Regions from separate parts of the Chryseolinea sp. T2 genome, predicted to be linked through region 1. Evidence: riboswitches for the same ligand, from Rfam matches in the RefSeq annotation. Region 1 holds a riboswitch; each other region holds the start of a gene.
The links. A riboswitch is a leader RNA that binds a small molecule or an ion and turns the genes downstream of it on or off. The one in region 1 is predicted to bind S-adenosylmethionine.
Positions count from the first base shown of each region.

Region 1 (5,768 bases):
ATGGGCACTTTTTATTCGCTCAGTAATGTGCGGGAACTTAGTCAGGAAGCATTTCATAACATATCTTTGAATTCTTGTATTCGCTCCACGTTGCGTTCAGGATAAGTTATAAACTATTCTCGTGAACGGGTTTCACAACGCAGCGCAGAAGACAAATCAGAATCGTCACAACAATTACTTCAACAACCTTGAGACACTTTTTCCTCCTAATCAAATCAAGTCAACTTATGCTTCAACGGGTGTTGGCACTCCTACTTTTTGCTGTGGCAACGTGTTGTACGGGTAAATCAGGCCTATCCCAGGAACAGCTTGCTGAATATGAAAAGCAGATCAACGATTGGCATGCCCATCGCATTGAGCAGGTAAAATCGCGTGACGGGTGGTTGAATCTGTTGGGGTTGTACTGGCTGGAGCCAGGCATAAATACTTTCGGAACAGGTGGTTCAAACAAGATTGTGTTTCCGGATAGCACTGTCTCCGAAAAAGCCGGATACTTTCTTGTCGTGGAAAATAGAGTTGAGGTTCACTTAAATAAAATCGCTGATGCACGTATTAACGGGAGGGCTATTCAGAATGAAGTCGTCTTCAATTCGGACTCTACCAGGCAGCCACTTATGGAGAATGATCGTGCGGCATGGACAGTCATTCGTCGCGATGGAAAATTCGGCGTCCGCGTACGGGATTTAACCATGAAAGGTCTTAATTCGTTTCATGGCGTCGAACGATTTCAGATCAATCCTGCCTATCGGATCGAAGCCAAATTCCAACCCTCAGTGGGCAATACGATCGATATCACGAATGTCATAGGGCAGACAACGGCGCAGGCGTCGCCGGGTACGTTATCTTTTAAGTGGCAGGACGAGGAATATCGTCTTGATGTTCTGGAAGGCGGAAAGTCAGAATATTTTATCATCATAGCTGACGAAACGAGCGGCAGGGAAACTTACGCCGGAGGACGATATCTATACGTCAGTCATGAAGATCCAAACGGCAACATTGTACTCGACTTTAACAAAGCCTACAATCCACCTTGTGTCTTTACGCCCTACGCAACGTGCCCCCTGCCGCCTCGTCAAAACGTTCTGCCATTCAGCATTTATGCCGGCGAAAAGAACTACAATCACGAGCTAAATGCTGCTGAGTAAACACGCAGCACTTTTTTATTGACCATGTTCCAGAAACGCTAATACGTGGCGCGCATATTCATCGGGTCTCTCGACCATCGGCAAATGTCCGCATTCGTCAATGAACCTGACTGTTCCGTTTGGTAGCAAGTCATGAAACTGCAGCGCAACCTCCGGCGTAGTGATCTTATCTTGCAAGCCCCACACCAAAAGAATAGGTATCTTAAGTGTACGAAGAAAGCTTCTTACATCAGTTTCCTGTGATGATTGCGCAAAGTACTTCACATGAAGTCCATTGCTGGCCGTGTTCATCGTCTGATAGATGCTGTTCACCAGGTGAAACGAAGCGAATTTGTTTTCGTAGAATACTTGTTGGATTTGATTCCGGATTGCGGAATAGTCCAAACTATAGTCTAAGTTCTCGGAAATACCTGAGCTTCCCGACAACACGATGTGATCTACGTTTTCGGGATATAAATCTGCATAGCACAATGCAACTTGTCCACCAAGATCAGTACCTACCAACGTAACATTGCTAAGCTGATGCCATTCAATAAATTCATGCAACGCAGAAACCAGATTTTCAACGTTTGTTCTAAAGATAGATTCACCAAAGAAAGGCAACCGCGGCACCACGACGCGATATTTGTACTGTAGCGACTGAATAGCCGGGCGCCACATTGCAAGATTTCCAAATAGTCCGTGAAGCAATATCACAACAGGACCAGAACCTACATCCATGTAGGCCTGCGTGTAAAGAGGTTCCCGATATGTACTCATGGTCAGAACGGCCTACTCAACGTATATCCATCTCCACCGGTGTAGACCTTAGCAAGCTTTTCACGATACTCACGTTCAAAGGATATCATTCCCTTAAGATGAGTTCTGAACGAAAACTCCTGATTGATCCATGTCGTCACCTTCCCTAAGAACCTTATAAGCTCCGCCTGATTCACCTTCGATATGGTAGCATCAAAAGTTCTCTCCTCTTTATTGTAGGCAAAGACAAACTCTGGAAGGCGATGGAACTCAAGTAGTCCCTTGATGAGTACGAAATCCCGTTGGTGCAAGTTGCGAACTTCAAAAACTACTTTCAATCTGTCTCCATATTGCAGCTGCGATACGGAATTGAAATATGTACCTTCAAAGAATGTTGAATCAATCTCTGCCTTAGCCGAAACTTGAAGTTCTCTTAGCTCTTCCTTTACGGAATGAATTGTAAGAGGTGTCGATTGATTAGCATATATATTCAAGGCGTGGCCCGTAGTCCACGCAATTGCTGACTTTGTCATGTTGATAAGAAATTAAGATTGTTGTTAATGTGTGTGCGCTCCTGGCGCTAATTGAATTTTGCAGCTGCTAACAACAACAACACTTGATTACTCTGAGGGAATTTTCGTAGTTCATTTTGTAAGTATTTATATCTCCTTTGAGAAAGGCAGAATGATGCACCTTGCCCTTCGGCAGGTTGCACTGGGATCAGCGAGTCTGCTCTCTACCCCAAATCTTTATAAATCCTTACAAAGCTAATTCTTTTATCTACCAAATCAATAGGCATTAGGAGTATTTTTTCTGAGAATTGATCAAGCCCTTATACACTCCTAAAAATCAACTATTTACGCCTCACTGGTCGCTGATGTCGGAGCTTCAGCAGGGTCCTGACAAGAAGGTCAACGTCGCTGCAGGTGTTATAAAATGCAAGTGAAGGACGTACAGTCGTTTCCTGACCGAAACGTCGAAGTATGGGCTGTGCACAATGATGACCGGCCCTCACAGCAATACCTTCCTCGTTTAAAGCCTTTCCAACTTCATCCGTGCGATAGCCTTCAAACACAAACGACAGCACACTTGCCTTCTCGTTCGCCGTACCAATCATTTTTAATCCGGGCACATCCCTCATCAAAATCGTTGCATACTGCAGAAGATATGTTTCATACTGATGAATTGCTTCCATGCCAAGTCTTGTCACATAATCAATGGCGGCGCCGAGCCCGACAGCGTCTGCGATATTTCCTGTTCCGGCTTCGAATCGCGAAGGAGCTGGCTGAAATTTTGTGTCTTCAAAAGTAACGTCAGCGATCATATTTCCTCCACCCTGCCAAGGCTGCGTTTCGTTGAGAAGTGCTTCTTTACCATATACAACACCGATGCCGGTTGGGCCAAACACTTTGTGTCCGGAAAATACAAACCAGTCACAACCCAGGGCCTGCACGTCGACGGGCATATGCGAAACAGATTGAGCTCCATCAACAAGGACGCGGGCGCCCGCAGCGTGGCCCATATCAACAATTTGCTTTGCAGGAGTAACAGTTCCCAATGCATTGGACACTTGAGTGAAAGCAATCAGTTTTGTTTTCGGCCCGAGAAGCCTGGCGTATTCGTCTAACAAGACCTGCCCTGAGTCATCAACAGGAATGACGCGAATCTTTAATCCTTTTCGCCACGCCAGCTGTTGCCACGGAACGATGTTGGCATGATGTTCCAGATGACTTACAACAATTTCATCACCCTGTTGGAGAAATTGATCGCCCCAGCTTTTGGCAACAAGATTAATCGCCTCTGTAGCTCCGCGTACAAATATGATCTCATTGGGCGATGCTGCATGAAGAAATTGCTGGACCTTTTTACGCGCTTCTTCGTATGCGTCAGTTGCACGCGCTGCTAACGCGTGGGCTGCACGGTGAATGTTCGAGTTCTCGTGCGCATAGAAGTAGCTGATCCTGTCAATTACCTGCCTGGGCTTTTGCGTGGTCGCGGCATTATCAAGCCAAACAATAGGTTTTCCATTTACACGCTCCTGCAAGATTGGAAAGTCTTTCTTTACCAGGTTGGCGTCGAACGGCGGGGGAACCAATCCCGCACGGTCTTTTGCTCCGAGGTAAGTACCGCTCAAATTTCCCTGGCCGTAACTTAAGCCGGGAAAAGAATTCATAAAATAAAAAGCAGGCTCAGTCAAACCATCGGATGGGCTATGCGGGAAGGAACCATGCGAAGGAGAATTAAACATCCTGCTGACATGTTCCTGCAGCTCACCTTCAAGCGAAACATTTGAAAAAGGAATATCAGAATTATTAAGACCGACCGGTGCTGACGAATACGTAGTGGCCGCTGTTGGACTTATCCCAAGTCCAGGCATTGAAGGCGGAACTATTGGAGGCACCTGGAACGGAAAGCTCTCAAAACCGGCTTGTCCCTGACGAGAATTCTCTGGAGGAAATCCCCAGTTTTGATTTTGAAATGAATAGGAAGAGTCTTCTGAAATTCCACGTCCTGCCAATGAGCCGGGAACAACTCCAGGTGTACCTAAATGGGGATCCACATGACTGGTCTGCGGATCGTTTATGTTAAAGTTCTTGCCGTGCTCAGTCACTGAAGGCGATACACCGCTTCCGGCAACCGAACCCGGGACTACACCGTGAGTAGTTGTTTTGGTATCAGGAAGGGTTTGAGGCAACGCAGCCCCAAACTTGTTGGCCTGAGTTGCTTCAGGCGATATGCCGCTCCCGGCTACTGACGACGGCACGGGTTGTTTATCACCAAAGTGTGGGTCGTGCAGGCTTGTTTGTGGCTGCCGCACATTCACTCCATTTCTTTCAGCAGGCTGATAAGTATCCGGCGATGCATTGGGGCTTGCCGGGATAGCCGCAGCACGCTCGGAAGACGCGGTATCAGTTGCATTTTGTTCCTGCCACAATGAATTCAGCATGGCCTGCAACGCCCTCTCATCCGGCACGCCAATATCGCTAGTATTTGTACTCATAGAAATTGCCTGTGTCTACATCATCAAGGACTGCAATCGCGTCATCCACTAGCACAGCCAATGAACAATAAAGCGATACGAGATAAGAGGCAATAGCCTTATCGTTGATGCCCATGAAACGAACAGACAATCCGGGCGACTGTTCACCGGGCAGTCCAGGCTGATAAAGTCCGACAACACCCTGGCGGCTTTCTCCAGTTCGAAGCAGGAGGATCTTAGACTTACCATTCTCTATATTCACCTTGTCACAGGGGATTAATGGAATTCCACGCCACGTTATAAACTGAGAACCGAACAAGGAAATTGTTGGAGGTGGCACGCCGCGACGAGTACATTCCCTTCCGAACGCCGCGATAGTGATAGGATGCAGCAGGAAAAAAGCAGGCTCTTTCCACACTTTTGTTAATAGCTCATCCAGATCGTCTGGTGTTGGCGGCCCTTTTCTTGTTTTGATTCTTTGAGAAGGAGCAACGCTATGCAGTAATCCATACTCCTTATTATTAATCAATTCACTTTCCTGTCTCTCCTTAACCGTTTCAATAGTCAGGCGCAGCTGCTCGCTGATTTGATTATAGGGCTTACTGTAAAGATCCGACACGCGAGTATGCACATCCAACACCGTGTTGACGGCACTGAGATTATACTCGCGGGGATTCTCGATGTAGTCCACAAATGTCTGAGGCAGTTGCCGTTCATCTCTGCCAGAACAATCTACTGTTACCTGACTGGCATCCTTGACCTTGTTTACGCGGTATACACCCGACTCCACTGGAATCCAGCTCATCAACCGGGTGAGCCACCTCGGGGTGATCGTGGACATTTGAGGTACTGTGCGTGTGGCTATAGCCAATTGCCGCGCTGCTACATCGCCAAGCGCGGTTTGA
Region 1 is NZ_JBBCAU010000003.1:364,585-370,352, forward strand. Features, by position in the region: gene WBG78_RS11295 (DUF1684 domain-containing protein) at 228-1,145, shown strand; gene WBG78_RS11300 (alpha/beta fold hydrolase) at 1,161-1,904, opposite strand; gene WBG78_RS11305 (hypothetical protein) at 1,907-2,416, opposite strand; SAM riboswitch class I at 2,540-2,641, opposite strand; gene WBG78_RS11310 (family 2A encapsulin nanocompartment cargo protein cysteine desulfurase) at 2,737-4,884, opposite strand; gene WBG78_RS11315 (family 2A encapsulin nanocompartment shell protein) at 4,868-5,768, opposite strand, start outside.

Region 2 (5,768 bases), on a different contig from region 1:
ACAAAAAAAGTAACAACCTCATCCTTCTGGATCTTTCCAGATGCCGGTGACAGTACATCAACTGTTGAGGTTGCTTCTACGTTCTTTAAAAAGTTTGCTGCTATTTTGAGATGATCTCTGAGCTCTTCGGAGCTGTTGATTTTCTCAACTTCCTTTTCCTTCAGCAGGTCACGAACTTTGTCGAATGCGTGAAGTGTAATGCTGATGAGACCATCGGTGATTTGAGTCTTCCCCTGGCGAACCAGATCATAGAGCGTTTCGAGTTGATGCGTCAGCTCACCGATCAGGTCGAAGCCAAACATGTTGGCGCCACCTTTAATGGTGTGCATTGTGCGGAAGACCTGTTCGAGAGGGGAAGTAGCCTGAGGGTTGGCCTCCAGTTGCATTAATCCATCGTCCAGCTCGTTCAGCAGGTCAAGGGCATCTTCAACAAAACGCTGCTGATGGCTATCCATTGACAATGGCATTCTCTATCTGTGCGAAAAATGATTCTGCACGATATGGTTTCTTTATCCATGCGGCCAAACCGGCTTCTTTTGCACTGCGCATTTTATCCGGGTTTGATTCGGTCGTCAGGAACACCACGGGAACATTTGACGTTTCCGGATTGCCTTTGATTTTCTTTAACAGTTCGAATCCGGTACAGTCGGGCATGTTATAGTCCGTCAGTACCAGATTCACTTGTGAGAGGTTTTGAGAGAGGATTGTATAAGCCTCGGTGCCATTAGTAGCACCCAGGGTATCGTATCCCTTACGTTCAAGAGTTTCGCAAACAAATTGGCGGATGCTTGCGAAATCATCCACAACCAGGATTGTCTTCTTCATAATACAACTGCGTCTTTTTCTTTATAAAATTGTCCAAACCATTGCACCGGAAATAGCGCAAATGAGTACTGGGGAGTTTCTTTGAGCAAGTGGGTCAATATGCCGGCTCGATGGAGAGGTAAATGAAACCACCGGTAGATTCGTACTTGCCGTTGGCAAAGTTCAGCGGCACACCCACGCCAGGTACAATCTGGACGTTTCCGATGTCGATAGCCATGCGGAAGCCTGGATTAACGATTGAAGTATTCAGCTTCGTCAGCAATCCGTCATCTTCCATCTCCTTGCCGTAGGCGCTGATGTATTCAACCATCAGGTTAAATTTCTTCGCCACGAGCCAGATAGCGCTCATACCAACGTTTGCTGTCGACATGTTCTTTTCGTACAGTAATACGGGCTGACCGTCGCTGGTGATCGTGTAGTGATCCGCCTTAGTCATCAGGGTGTATCCGGCGTTATAGTGCGTTGTGATTTTGGGGCCAAGACGTTTGGTTACTGCCAGATTAAACTGACCACCCCAGCTGCCGCTGCCAAGCCCATAGCGTGAATTGCCGGTGGGCACAATGAGGCTGAAGCGCGGAATAACAAGTGCCCAATCATACTTGCCCAGCAAAAGAGGACGGTAGTTGATGAATATGTCACCCAGACCATTAGTGATGTAAGAATGCGTGAGGTCCGTGATGTTAGTTGGTTTCTTCAGCGATGCGTACGAAACGCCGAAGCTCAATTGATGTTTCTCGTTCTTTAGAGGGATCTCCTGTGTGTAGTTGTAGGCGAAGTTTCCGTCATTGAACACAAAATTCGAGATGTGCTGAATGATTCCTGCCTCCTGATTGAAAGCCTCTTCAATAAACATCGAGTTATCTTCAATGGATGGCTGACCATAATACAGGTAGCTTCCCCTCTTGGGAATTGTGTCTGCTTCCTGTGCTGATGCGCTGAGGGTGACTACTGCTGCAGTCAATGCGAGTATCAGTGTTTTCATATTGCGATTTTTCCTTACCCAAATTTGCCAACGGGATGGCCGGCAAGGAATCGCAACTGATTAACCGGGCGGTTAAATTGATTAGGTGGGACCTTTGTTAATGTCCGAATCGTTCGAGGAATGCTTCCTTTCTTCGTTTGGACACATCAAGTGTGGCATCGTTATTCATCACAACATAGCCTCCATCACCACGAACGTATTTCTTTATTGCGTTGAGATTGATAACAAATGAATTGTGTATACGGAAGAAATCATGTTCCGAAAGAAGTTCTTCATATTCTTTCAGCGTGCGGCTTACGACATACTTCTTTCCATCGTTGAGAAAGATCTGCGTGTAGTTACTGGAAGCTTCACAATAAAGGATGGTTTCAATATTTACGAATACCAGTCCGTCAGCAATGGGAATTGCAATCTTATGCGCATTGCCATTTTTCGATTTCAGATTTTGAAATAGCTGTTCGAGACGGCCAGCCATATCGTTGTTTGACTTCTTCTCGACTTTCGTCAGAGCGCGCTTCAGCTCTTCGATGTCAATAGGTTTCAGAAGATAATCTATAGCTGAGAATCTGAAGGCTTTGATTGCGTATTCTGAATACGCGGTAATGAAGATCACGTCGAAGTCTACGTGATCGACTCGTGTAAGGAGATCGAATCCCGTCTCACGCTGCATTTGAATATCCAGGAAGACCACATCGGGTCTGTGCGATCGGATGGCGACTAAAGCTTCATCCACTGTCTGGCAGAGTGCCAGCACTTCCACATTCTGGCAAAAGTCCTGGAGAAGGATCTTGAGGTTCTCCAGATTCTTTGCCTCGTCATCGACAAGTATACAACGAATCATACAATCGGTTGCGCCAACTTGTATCCGATTTTTCAGTACACTTCGGCGCCAGGGGTTTTTCGATGTGCAACCAAACAAAATTTTAAGGTTTTATTAAGGTAGAAACATGAAGGACCTTACCTCGTCAATTTTTTCCACGGGTCAATACTTAATCGCATTAGATTCAGCGTCACGTACGCGCACACGGGCTCGAAAACGAATGTGTATGGTGTCCTGCACCTTCATGGCTCTCTTCGCACACGATTATAACACGGGAAAAATTTTACCTTTTGAACGAAAACGCATGCTGACTGTCGATCGTGACTTGAATCGGAGCGCGGTTCGCTCCGATTAATGTAATTTCATGCAAACGTTTCGAAAAAGTGACGATGTTACAAAACATGGTCCTGGTGTTTACGCTCCAATAGATACTTCATGCTTCGTGTTGTTATGAGTTTGGAGAGTCAATTCGTTCAAGGCCCGCGAAAGATCATCAATGAGATCATCAGCATCTTCGAGACCAACCGATAGCCTGATGAGTCCACCCGATATACCGAAGTCAGCATGACGGGAAACAGGTATCGAAGCATGAGTCATTGTTGTTGGGTGTGCGATCAGGCTCTTGATGCCGCCGAGACTTTCAGCCAGTTTAAAGATCTTCGTTGACGAGACAACCTTAGATGCGGAATCAATGTCGTCTCTCTTCAAACGGAATGAAACCACGCCGCCAAAGTACCGCTGTTGAGCTTTTGCAAGTTCATAGTGTTCATGGGAGGGTAATCCTGGATAATACACCTCAGCTACCTCGGGACATGATGATAACCATCTTGCAACAGCAAGTGCATTTTCTGAATGTTGTCTTACGCGGAGATCAAGGGTTTCGAATCCGCGAATGAGCAGCCAGCTTTCGAATGGACTTAATACTCCACCTGATGCATTCTGAATAAACAGAATGTCTTTGCCAATCTGCTCGTCTTTCGTGACTACGAGGCCTGATATTACGTCACTGTGTCCGCCGATATACTTCGTTGCGCTATGCACAACTATGTCGGCACCAAGTAATAAAGGTTTTTGAGAAACAGGCGAAGCAAACGTGTTGTCGATGGCAAGAAGAATGCGATGTTCCTTTGTAACCTTTGCCAATGCAGAGATGTTGATGATGCGGAGCAAGGGATTGGTGGGAGTTTCGGCCCATAGTAATTTCGTTTTGTGCGTGATAGCTTTTCTTACTGCAGCAGTATCATGCAGGTCGACGAATGTTGTTGAGATGCCAGCCCGATGAGCGAGCGTTGTGAGCAACCGATAGGTTCCTCCATAAATATCGTTACCTGCTATTACGTGGTCGCCAGCACTAAGCAGTCGAAGTACTGCGTCGATAGCGGCCATGCCACTGGCAAAGGCCGCGCCTGTGGATCCGTGTTCAGCTTTTGCAACGACCTCTTCGAGTACTTGTCGTGTTGGGTTGCCGGAACGTGTGTAGTCAAAGCCTTTGTGGTGACCAGGAAGGTCGTGTACGAAAGTTGTGGTTTGATAAATGGGAACTGATACTGCGCCTGTGAGTTGGTCAACCGGAATGCTTTGAAGGATTTTAGTTTGCTCTTTCATGATTGTAATTGGTTAAGTTTTGCGTTTTGTGCGTCAACTAAAACCTTACCATGAAGCAGCCGGAGGAGCAATAAAAAAGCTCTTCCGACAAGTCAGAAGAGCTTTGATGATATCTGAGATCTGATCAATCGCTAATTCATAACTTATCTTCCCCTGTTTCCAGGGCTGGAATTGGCACCATTCTTCTGAGAAGCGGTTGCCAAGACATCATAGGGCCATATCCCTCCGTCTTTCGTGATAAGATTCTAAAGAACGACAATGCAAAGGACAACAAGCTGGTTCAGAAATGCAAGCATCAGATGTATATTTTTATTTAAAGCGATAAAAAGGGCCGTCCGACCACAAGCCATACCGTTGTGAGGTCAAAAATCACCTGATCAAATGGACCCAACCTTTCAGCATTTGAGTGTTGTTAGCGGGATCCACGGAATCGAAAGTCACCTCGGCAACATAGTAATACACACCAGATGATAGGTCTTGTCGATTGGAATCCTTTCCATTCCAGTCTATATAAATGGACTGGCTATCGTTACCAACGCGGGCATATTGGGTGTAAACTTCCTGCCCCCAACGATTGTACACTGTGAAGTTCACCGTCTGTACAAAGCGTGCGCATTTCAATCTCAGCTCTGCCGGGATACAATCGCCTTCACCACAATCGAAGCCACGAATACTGTATGCGCTGAATTCATCATTAACATTGTCGCTATTGGGAGTAAATACATTCGGCAACTCATAATAAGGACAATTGTCAATGCACAGCTCATCACTTTGTTCCCCGATGTTTCCGGATACATCGACCGCAGCGATCTTATAACATCGCGCGAACGATAACAGGTGATTGTCTATGAAGAAAGTATCTCTGACATTTTCGGCAATGAGTGAGAACTCTCCTCCTTTTATTGAAGAGGCGTAAACATTATAGGCACGAATGTCGCGCCGGCATGGCGCCTCCCCGGGCGCGTTCCACATGATCACATTGCTGAACGATTCTTTATCACAGTATTTAGTGTAGTAGTCCTGGCAGTCGACAAAGTCAAGCGTATTGCGGATTGGGGGCAAGGGTTTGCAGGGAGGAATGGTATCCCCAGGCTGAGCGCAGATGATCTGTGAGAAATTGTTGAGCGGCTGAGGGATCTTTGGATTCCCATAGCCACCCCGTGTCATGATGCGATAACAATAAGTTTCATTTTCGACCAATGGCGTCTTGTTCCATTGTCCTTCATCCAGGTATATAAATCCCGACGTATTCGCATCGACGCTGTCTATTAATATCAGATCTGCTTCCGTTGCTCCCTCCGGACCGCGGTAGATCAGATGTTTGTTTGGTGTAGTGTTGATCTTGTTCGACCAGGGCACTGTTGCGCTCCAGCTCAGAGAAATGCGTTGATAGGAAGCATTTGCATCATTGCGCACAGCCGAGGCAACGGCAGATGTGCCAATAAATGTTCCGTCCGATGCGTAGGCCTTAATGCTATAGTTGTACACGACCTCAGTAGTATTGAGATTGTTATCGACGAACGTTGTATTGGTGAA
Region 2 is NZ_JBBCAU010000001.1:818,156-823,923, reverse strand. Features, by position in the region: gene WBG78_RS03480 (chemotaxis protein CheA) at 1-455, opposite strand, end outside; gene WBG78_RS03475 (response regulator) at 448-825, opposite strand; gene WBG78_RS03470 (transporter) at 920-1,807, opposite strand; gene WBG78_RS03465 (LytR/AlgR family response regulator transcription factor) at 1,905-2,648, opposite strand; gene WBG78_RS03460 (trans-sulfuration enzyme family protein) at 3,042-4,232, opposite strand; SAM riboswitch class I at 4,373-4,476, opposite strand; gene WBG78_RS03455 (gliding motility-associated C-terminal domain-containing protein) at 4,602-5,768, opposite strand, start outside.
Region 2: another riboswitch for S-adenosylmethionine. It lies ahead of WBG78_RS03460 (trans-sulfuration enzyme family protein); the one in region 1 lies ahead of WBG78_RS11305 (hypothetical protein).

Region 3 (5,768 bases), on a different contig from region 1:
GATGTTAAGGCCGCTGCCCGATCGGTAAAGCATTCCAAAACTTCCCGCTGGCTGCATGTTGTTGGCACCGGCATTAGCCAGTGCGGGATCATTCGGATCCGTTACCCTGGTCATGTCGATTGAATTGGATATAGCTCCAAACGACAGACCCATGAACAACCAGTTGCGTTGTCCCAGGGGAACGCCGTAGGCATAGGATGCGGTGAAATCAGTTGTGCTCAGAACACCGCGGTTGTAAGAGGAAACCTTACCTCCAAAGCCTGCCCTAGAGTTGTTCATCAGTGTGTTGAAAGTCAGTGTTGACATCACGGGTGCGCCTTCAACGTTCATCCACTGTTGCCGACGAAGCAGGTAAATCTGGGTGTAATCGGTTAATGCCTCCGCTGGATTGTACAGATACGGATTGAGATAGAAACTATTGTAAACAGGAAAGTTCTGGGCAACTGCCGGCGCACAGCAAAGCCAGATAAGAATGACAATCAGCGAGTTAAAAAAATAGCGCATCCAGGTCCAATATTGTTGGCAGGGGGTAAGTCAGTCATCAATTCGCTTGTAACACCCCGCGCCGACCAAAAAACCAGATCGCCGCAAAACGGCGGTCTGTACTTATAGGTTATTTAGCTAAACTTACGAATATACAGTGTTTGGTAGTTATTACGGGTGGGGTTCACAGGGTAACCCGACGGGTGTAAGGTTTTGAAAAATAAACTGCTGTTTAAGGCTGGGGAATGACGAGCGAACACGGTGCAGATGATCCAAAAACATCGTTTCGCAACATGCCGATTGACGAGATCGGGGTGGATCTATAAAGGCACTTATGACACTTATTGCCGCCCTCGTCTCAGGTCGTTTTTGGTAGCGGCAAAATAGCCGGTAAGTAGTTGTCCAGGCTACTCAATTCTGGTCGCGCGTCAGATCTTTCGTCCTGGTGAATTCAATCTAGCTAAACAGTTTCGTCTGTCTGGTGTTCAGTTCATAGAGGTATAACATCATACCGTCTTTAAGTCCCACCTCGGGCACAAGCATGCTCGATGCCTTCGCCCACTCCATAACCTTAACATAGATCTTGCCTGCCGGAACGATAACATCAGCGCGATCGGGGTTCATCTGTAACTTGTAAATGCGGTCGTCAATGGAATGACTTTCAATAAGCGACTGAACTGATTTGATCTTCCGCAGGGTAATCGTTTTGCCGGGACGTTGTTTTGCGAGCTCAAATATCTTGGAGATGTTGCCGCCCGTTCCTACTGCAGTAACGCGCCCTGGTTTAGACTTCAATGATTCCACTACCCACGACTGCATGTTTTCCCAGATAACGGGTGAATCGGTGTTTTCAAGAACACGAACAGAACCAATTTTGAATGAACGCGTTTTTGTCTTCTTACCCTGGACGTAGAGATTGAGTTCGGTGCTACCGCCCCCGACATCGATATGAAGATAGGTTTTGTCAACGAGGTATGATGCAATTGCTTTATTGATCAGTTCCGCTTCGCGATTGCCATCAATTACATCTATGGTTAATCCCAATTCTTCGTACACGCGCTTAACCACATCGGCACCGTTATCGGACTCGCGCATAGCCGAAGTTGCACAGAACATGTAGTCGGTAACTTCATACAACTCCAGGAGGAGTTTAAATGCACGCATCAGTTTAATGAACTTAGCGATGCTCTTGTCGCTGATGCGGCCGGTAGAGAAAACGTCATGACCAAGACGCAAAGGGAAACGAATGTATTCAAGTTTCTTCAGTGTGCCTTTGCCAGCTGAGTCTAATACGGTCGAAACCTGAAAGCGAATGGCATTGGAACCAATGTCGACTGCGGCTAGTTTCATGAACGTTCAAATTTAACTATTGAACTTTTATTTTATATAGTTATTAACGTACTTTGCCACACTTATCCAGAAAGACCGAGGGATTGGGCCCTTTGACGTCTTAGCATCCTATTCCGAAATCGAAACCGGAATGTTGTGCTAAATCCCTTCTCCGAAAGGAGAAAAGATAAGTAACCCATCGCACTGAGGGCTCTCTGGATAGAATATCTAACGGGAGCTACCATGAAGATCCAGGACATTCTACAGGAACGCATTTTGATTATTGATGGCGCCATGGGTACCATGATTCAGCGTCATACACTCACTGAGGAAGATTTCAGAGGCGAACGCTTTAAAGATCATAAGCATGTGCTGAAGGGGAACAATGATGTGCTGTCTATTACACGTCCCGACATCATTAAGGGCATTCATCGTGAATACTTCGAGGCAGGTGCTGACATTGCAGAGACCAATACATTCAGTGGCACAACGATCGCGCAGGCAGATTATCACCTGCAGGATGCGGTTTACGATTTAAACTTCCAATCGGCGCGCATAGCCCGGGAGGTAGCTGACGAGTTTACAGCACGTGAACCACACAAACCGCGTTTCGTTGCAGGCGCCATGGGCCCTACAAACAAGACAGCATCAATTTCTCCTGATGTAAACAATCCGGGCTTCAGGGCAATCACCTTCGATGAGCTCGCTGCTGCATTCAAGTTGCAGGCGCGGGCACTCATGGACGGCGGCGTTGACTTGCTGCTGCTCGAAACAATTATCGATACGCTCAATGTGAAGGCCGCGCTGTTTGCCATTCAGGAACTCTTCGAAGAAACAGGCAAGCAAATTCCTGTTATGGTTTCGGGAACAATCACTGATGCCAGCGGACGAACTCTTTCCGGACAAACGACAGAAGCGTTTCTTATTTCGGTATCACATGCACCATTGCTGAGCATCGGATTGAACTGTGCCCTTGGTGCTTCGTTGCTACGTCCTTATCTGCAGGTGCTTAGTGATAAAGCTCCCTTCTTCGTGAGCGCATACCCCAACGCCGGATTGCCGAATGAGTTCGGACAATACGACGAGACACCCGAGCAGATGGGACGTCAGATCGAAGAGTTTCTGAAGGAAGGTCTTGTCAACATGCTGGGGGGATGCTGCGGCACAACACCAGATCACATCAGAGTAATTGCCCAACTCGCATCAAAATATAAACCCCGTAAGGTCACGGCAGAAGTTACTGCCTGATGTAGGTCACCTGTTTTCATATGAATCCAAATACGTTCTATCTCTCCGGACTTGAAGCGATCGAGATCACGCAGCAGTCTAACTTCATAAACATTGGCGAACGAACCAACGTCACAGGCTCTGCGAAGTTTCTGAAGCTTATCAAAGAAGATAAGTTTGATGAAGCATTGGCTGTGGCACTTGATCAGGTGCGCGGTGGCGCCCAGGTTATTGACGTCAATATGGACGAAGGAATGATCGATTCGGAAGCGGCAATGGTTAAGTTCCTTAACCTGATGGCTTCCGAGCCGGAGATTGCCCGCATTCCGGTAATGATCGACTCCTCAAAATGGAACGTTATTGAGTCAGGTCTCAAATGCCTGCAGGGAAAAGGCATTGTTAACTCCATCAGCATGAAGAGCGGGGTGGAGGATTTTAAGCGTCAGGCTAAGCTTGTAAGGAGATACGGAGCAGCCGTCGTCGTTATGGCATTCGATGAGGCTGGTCAGGCAGACACCTATGATCGTCGTATCAGTATATGCAAACGCGCATATGATATCCTCGTTAATGAACTGGGCTTTCCTCCGCAGGATATCATATTTGATCCTAATATTTTTCCGGTTGCCACCGGTATTGAAGAGCACAGGAATTATGCTTTGGATTTCTTTAATGCAGCCAAATGGATAAGGGAGAACCTTCCTCATGCGCATGTAAGCGGCGGAGTGAGCAACGTTTCGTTCAGCTTCAGAGGTAATCAGAAAGTTCGTGAAGCCATGCATGCGGCCTTCCTCTATCATGCGATCAAAGCGGGGATGGACATGGGCATTGTTAATCCTACGATGCTTGAAGTTTACGATGAAGTGGAGAAGCCATTGATGGAACGCGTCGAGGATGTACTACTTAACCGGAGAGATGACGCAACGGAACGGCTGCTGGAATACGCGGAGACTGTAAAAGGTACTTCTAAGAAAAAGGAAATAGACGAGGCGTGGCGTCAGGGAACGGTTGAAGAGCGAATCACCCACGCACTGGTAAAGGGAGTTGTCGACTTTATTGATCAGGATACGGAAGAAGCCCGGGTTAAATATGGCCGCCCTCTGTATGTTATTGAAGGGCCGTTGATGGCCGGCATGAACGTCGTTGGTGATCTGTTCGGTTCGGGAAAGATGTTCCTTCCACAGGTTGTAAAGAGCGCTCGCGTAATGAAGCGGTCCGTGGCTTATCTGACACCATATTTGGAAGAGGAAAAGAAGCTGACCGGAGGAAGCGATAAGCCCGCAGCCAAAATTCTGATGGCAACGGTGAAGGGCGACGTCCATGATATCGGAAAGAACATAGTTGGTGTGGTGCTTGCCTGTAACAACTACAACGTTGTTGACCTGGGAGTGATGGTTCCGCCGGAGAAGATCATTGAAGCGGCACGCCGTGAAAATGTAGACATGATTGGCCTGAGCGGACTGATCACGCCATCGCTTGATGAGATGGTGCACATGGCAAAAGAAATGCAACGTGAGAAGATGTCGCTACCACTACTCATCGGCGGGGCAACGACGTCGCGTATTCATACGGCGGTTAAGATCGATCCTGCGTATGACGGTCCCGTTGTGCACGTACTGGACGCGTCAAGAAGCGTACCGGTCGCCAGCGAGTTTGTAAATCCCTCAACTGCAGGTACGATCAAGCAACGTTTTAAGGACGAGTATGCAAAGCTTCGCGCAGACTACGAGGGGCGCAAGGAACAGAAGCATTATGTCCCGCTGCCCGAAGCGCGCCGTAATCGGGTGGCTATAGATTGGGCGAAGGCAGATATCACCAAACCATCGTTTCTCGGCGTAAAACAGTTGCTTAATTTCCCTCTCGATGAAATCAGAAAGTATATCGACTGGACACCATTCTTTCAGACGTGGATGCTCGCGGGACGTTACCCCGGCATTCTTACTGACAGCGTGGTAGGCAGCGAGGCGACAAGACTTTACAATGACGCGCAGAAGATGCTTGATCAGCTCGTCGCGTCGCGCGCATTGCAGGCAAATGGCGTGATTGGTTTCTTTCCGGCTAACACCAACGACTCCGACGATGTGCTATTGAGTCGTAAGGAAGGAGAGGAGTCGTTCGCTACCTTCCATTTCCTCAGGCAGCAGACGAAGAAAGCGCAGGGGTTACCCAACTTCTGCTTATCAGATTTTATCGCGCCGAAATCCAGCGGACGTCAGGACTATTTTGGAATGTTTGCCGTTACGGCAGGGATCGGAATTGAAAAACTACTGGAGAAATATAAAGCCGCTCAGGATGATTATTCGGAGATCATGGTGAAAGCGCTGGCCGATCGTCTGGCAGAAGCGTTTGCTGAATGTCTCCATGCGCGTGTACGCCAGGAACTATGGGGCTATGCGCAGGATGAGAAGTTAACGAACGATCAGCTGATCAGCGAAGAGTACCAGGGCATCAGGCCAGCTCCCGGTTACCCTGCCTGTCCCGATCACACCGAAAAGGGATTGCTGTTCAAAATACTTGATGCCTCGAAAGCAGGAATCGTACTTACCGATTCGTTCGCCATGTATCCGGCATCTTCAGTGAGCGGGTTTTACTTTGCAAGCGCTGATTCAAAGTACTTCGGTCTGGGTAAAATAGATCGCGACCAGGTCAAAGAATATGCGTCCCGAAAGGGAATGTCGCTGGCAGAGACGGAGAAATGGTTGTCTCCAAATCTGTCTTACGACATATAATTG
Region 3 is NZ_JBBCAU010000002.1:918,907-924,674, forward strand. Features, by position in the region: gene WBG78_RS08615 (PorP/SprF family type IX secretion system membrane protein) at 1-504, opposite strand, end outside; gene WBG78_RS08620 (Ppx/GppA phosphatase family protein) at 940-1,833, opposite strand; SAM riboswitch class I at 1,893-2,006, shown strand; gene WBG78_RS30770 (homocysteine S-methyltransferase family protein) at 2,056-3,060, shown strand; gene metH (methionine synthase) at 3,081-5,765, shown strand.
Region 3: another riboswitch for S-adenosylmethionine. It lies ahead of WBG78_RS30770 (homocysteine S-methyltransferase family protein); the one in region 1 lies ahead of WBG78_RS11305 (hypothetical protein).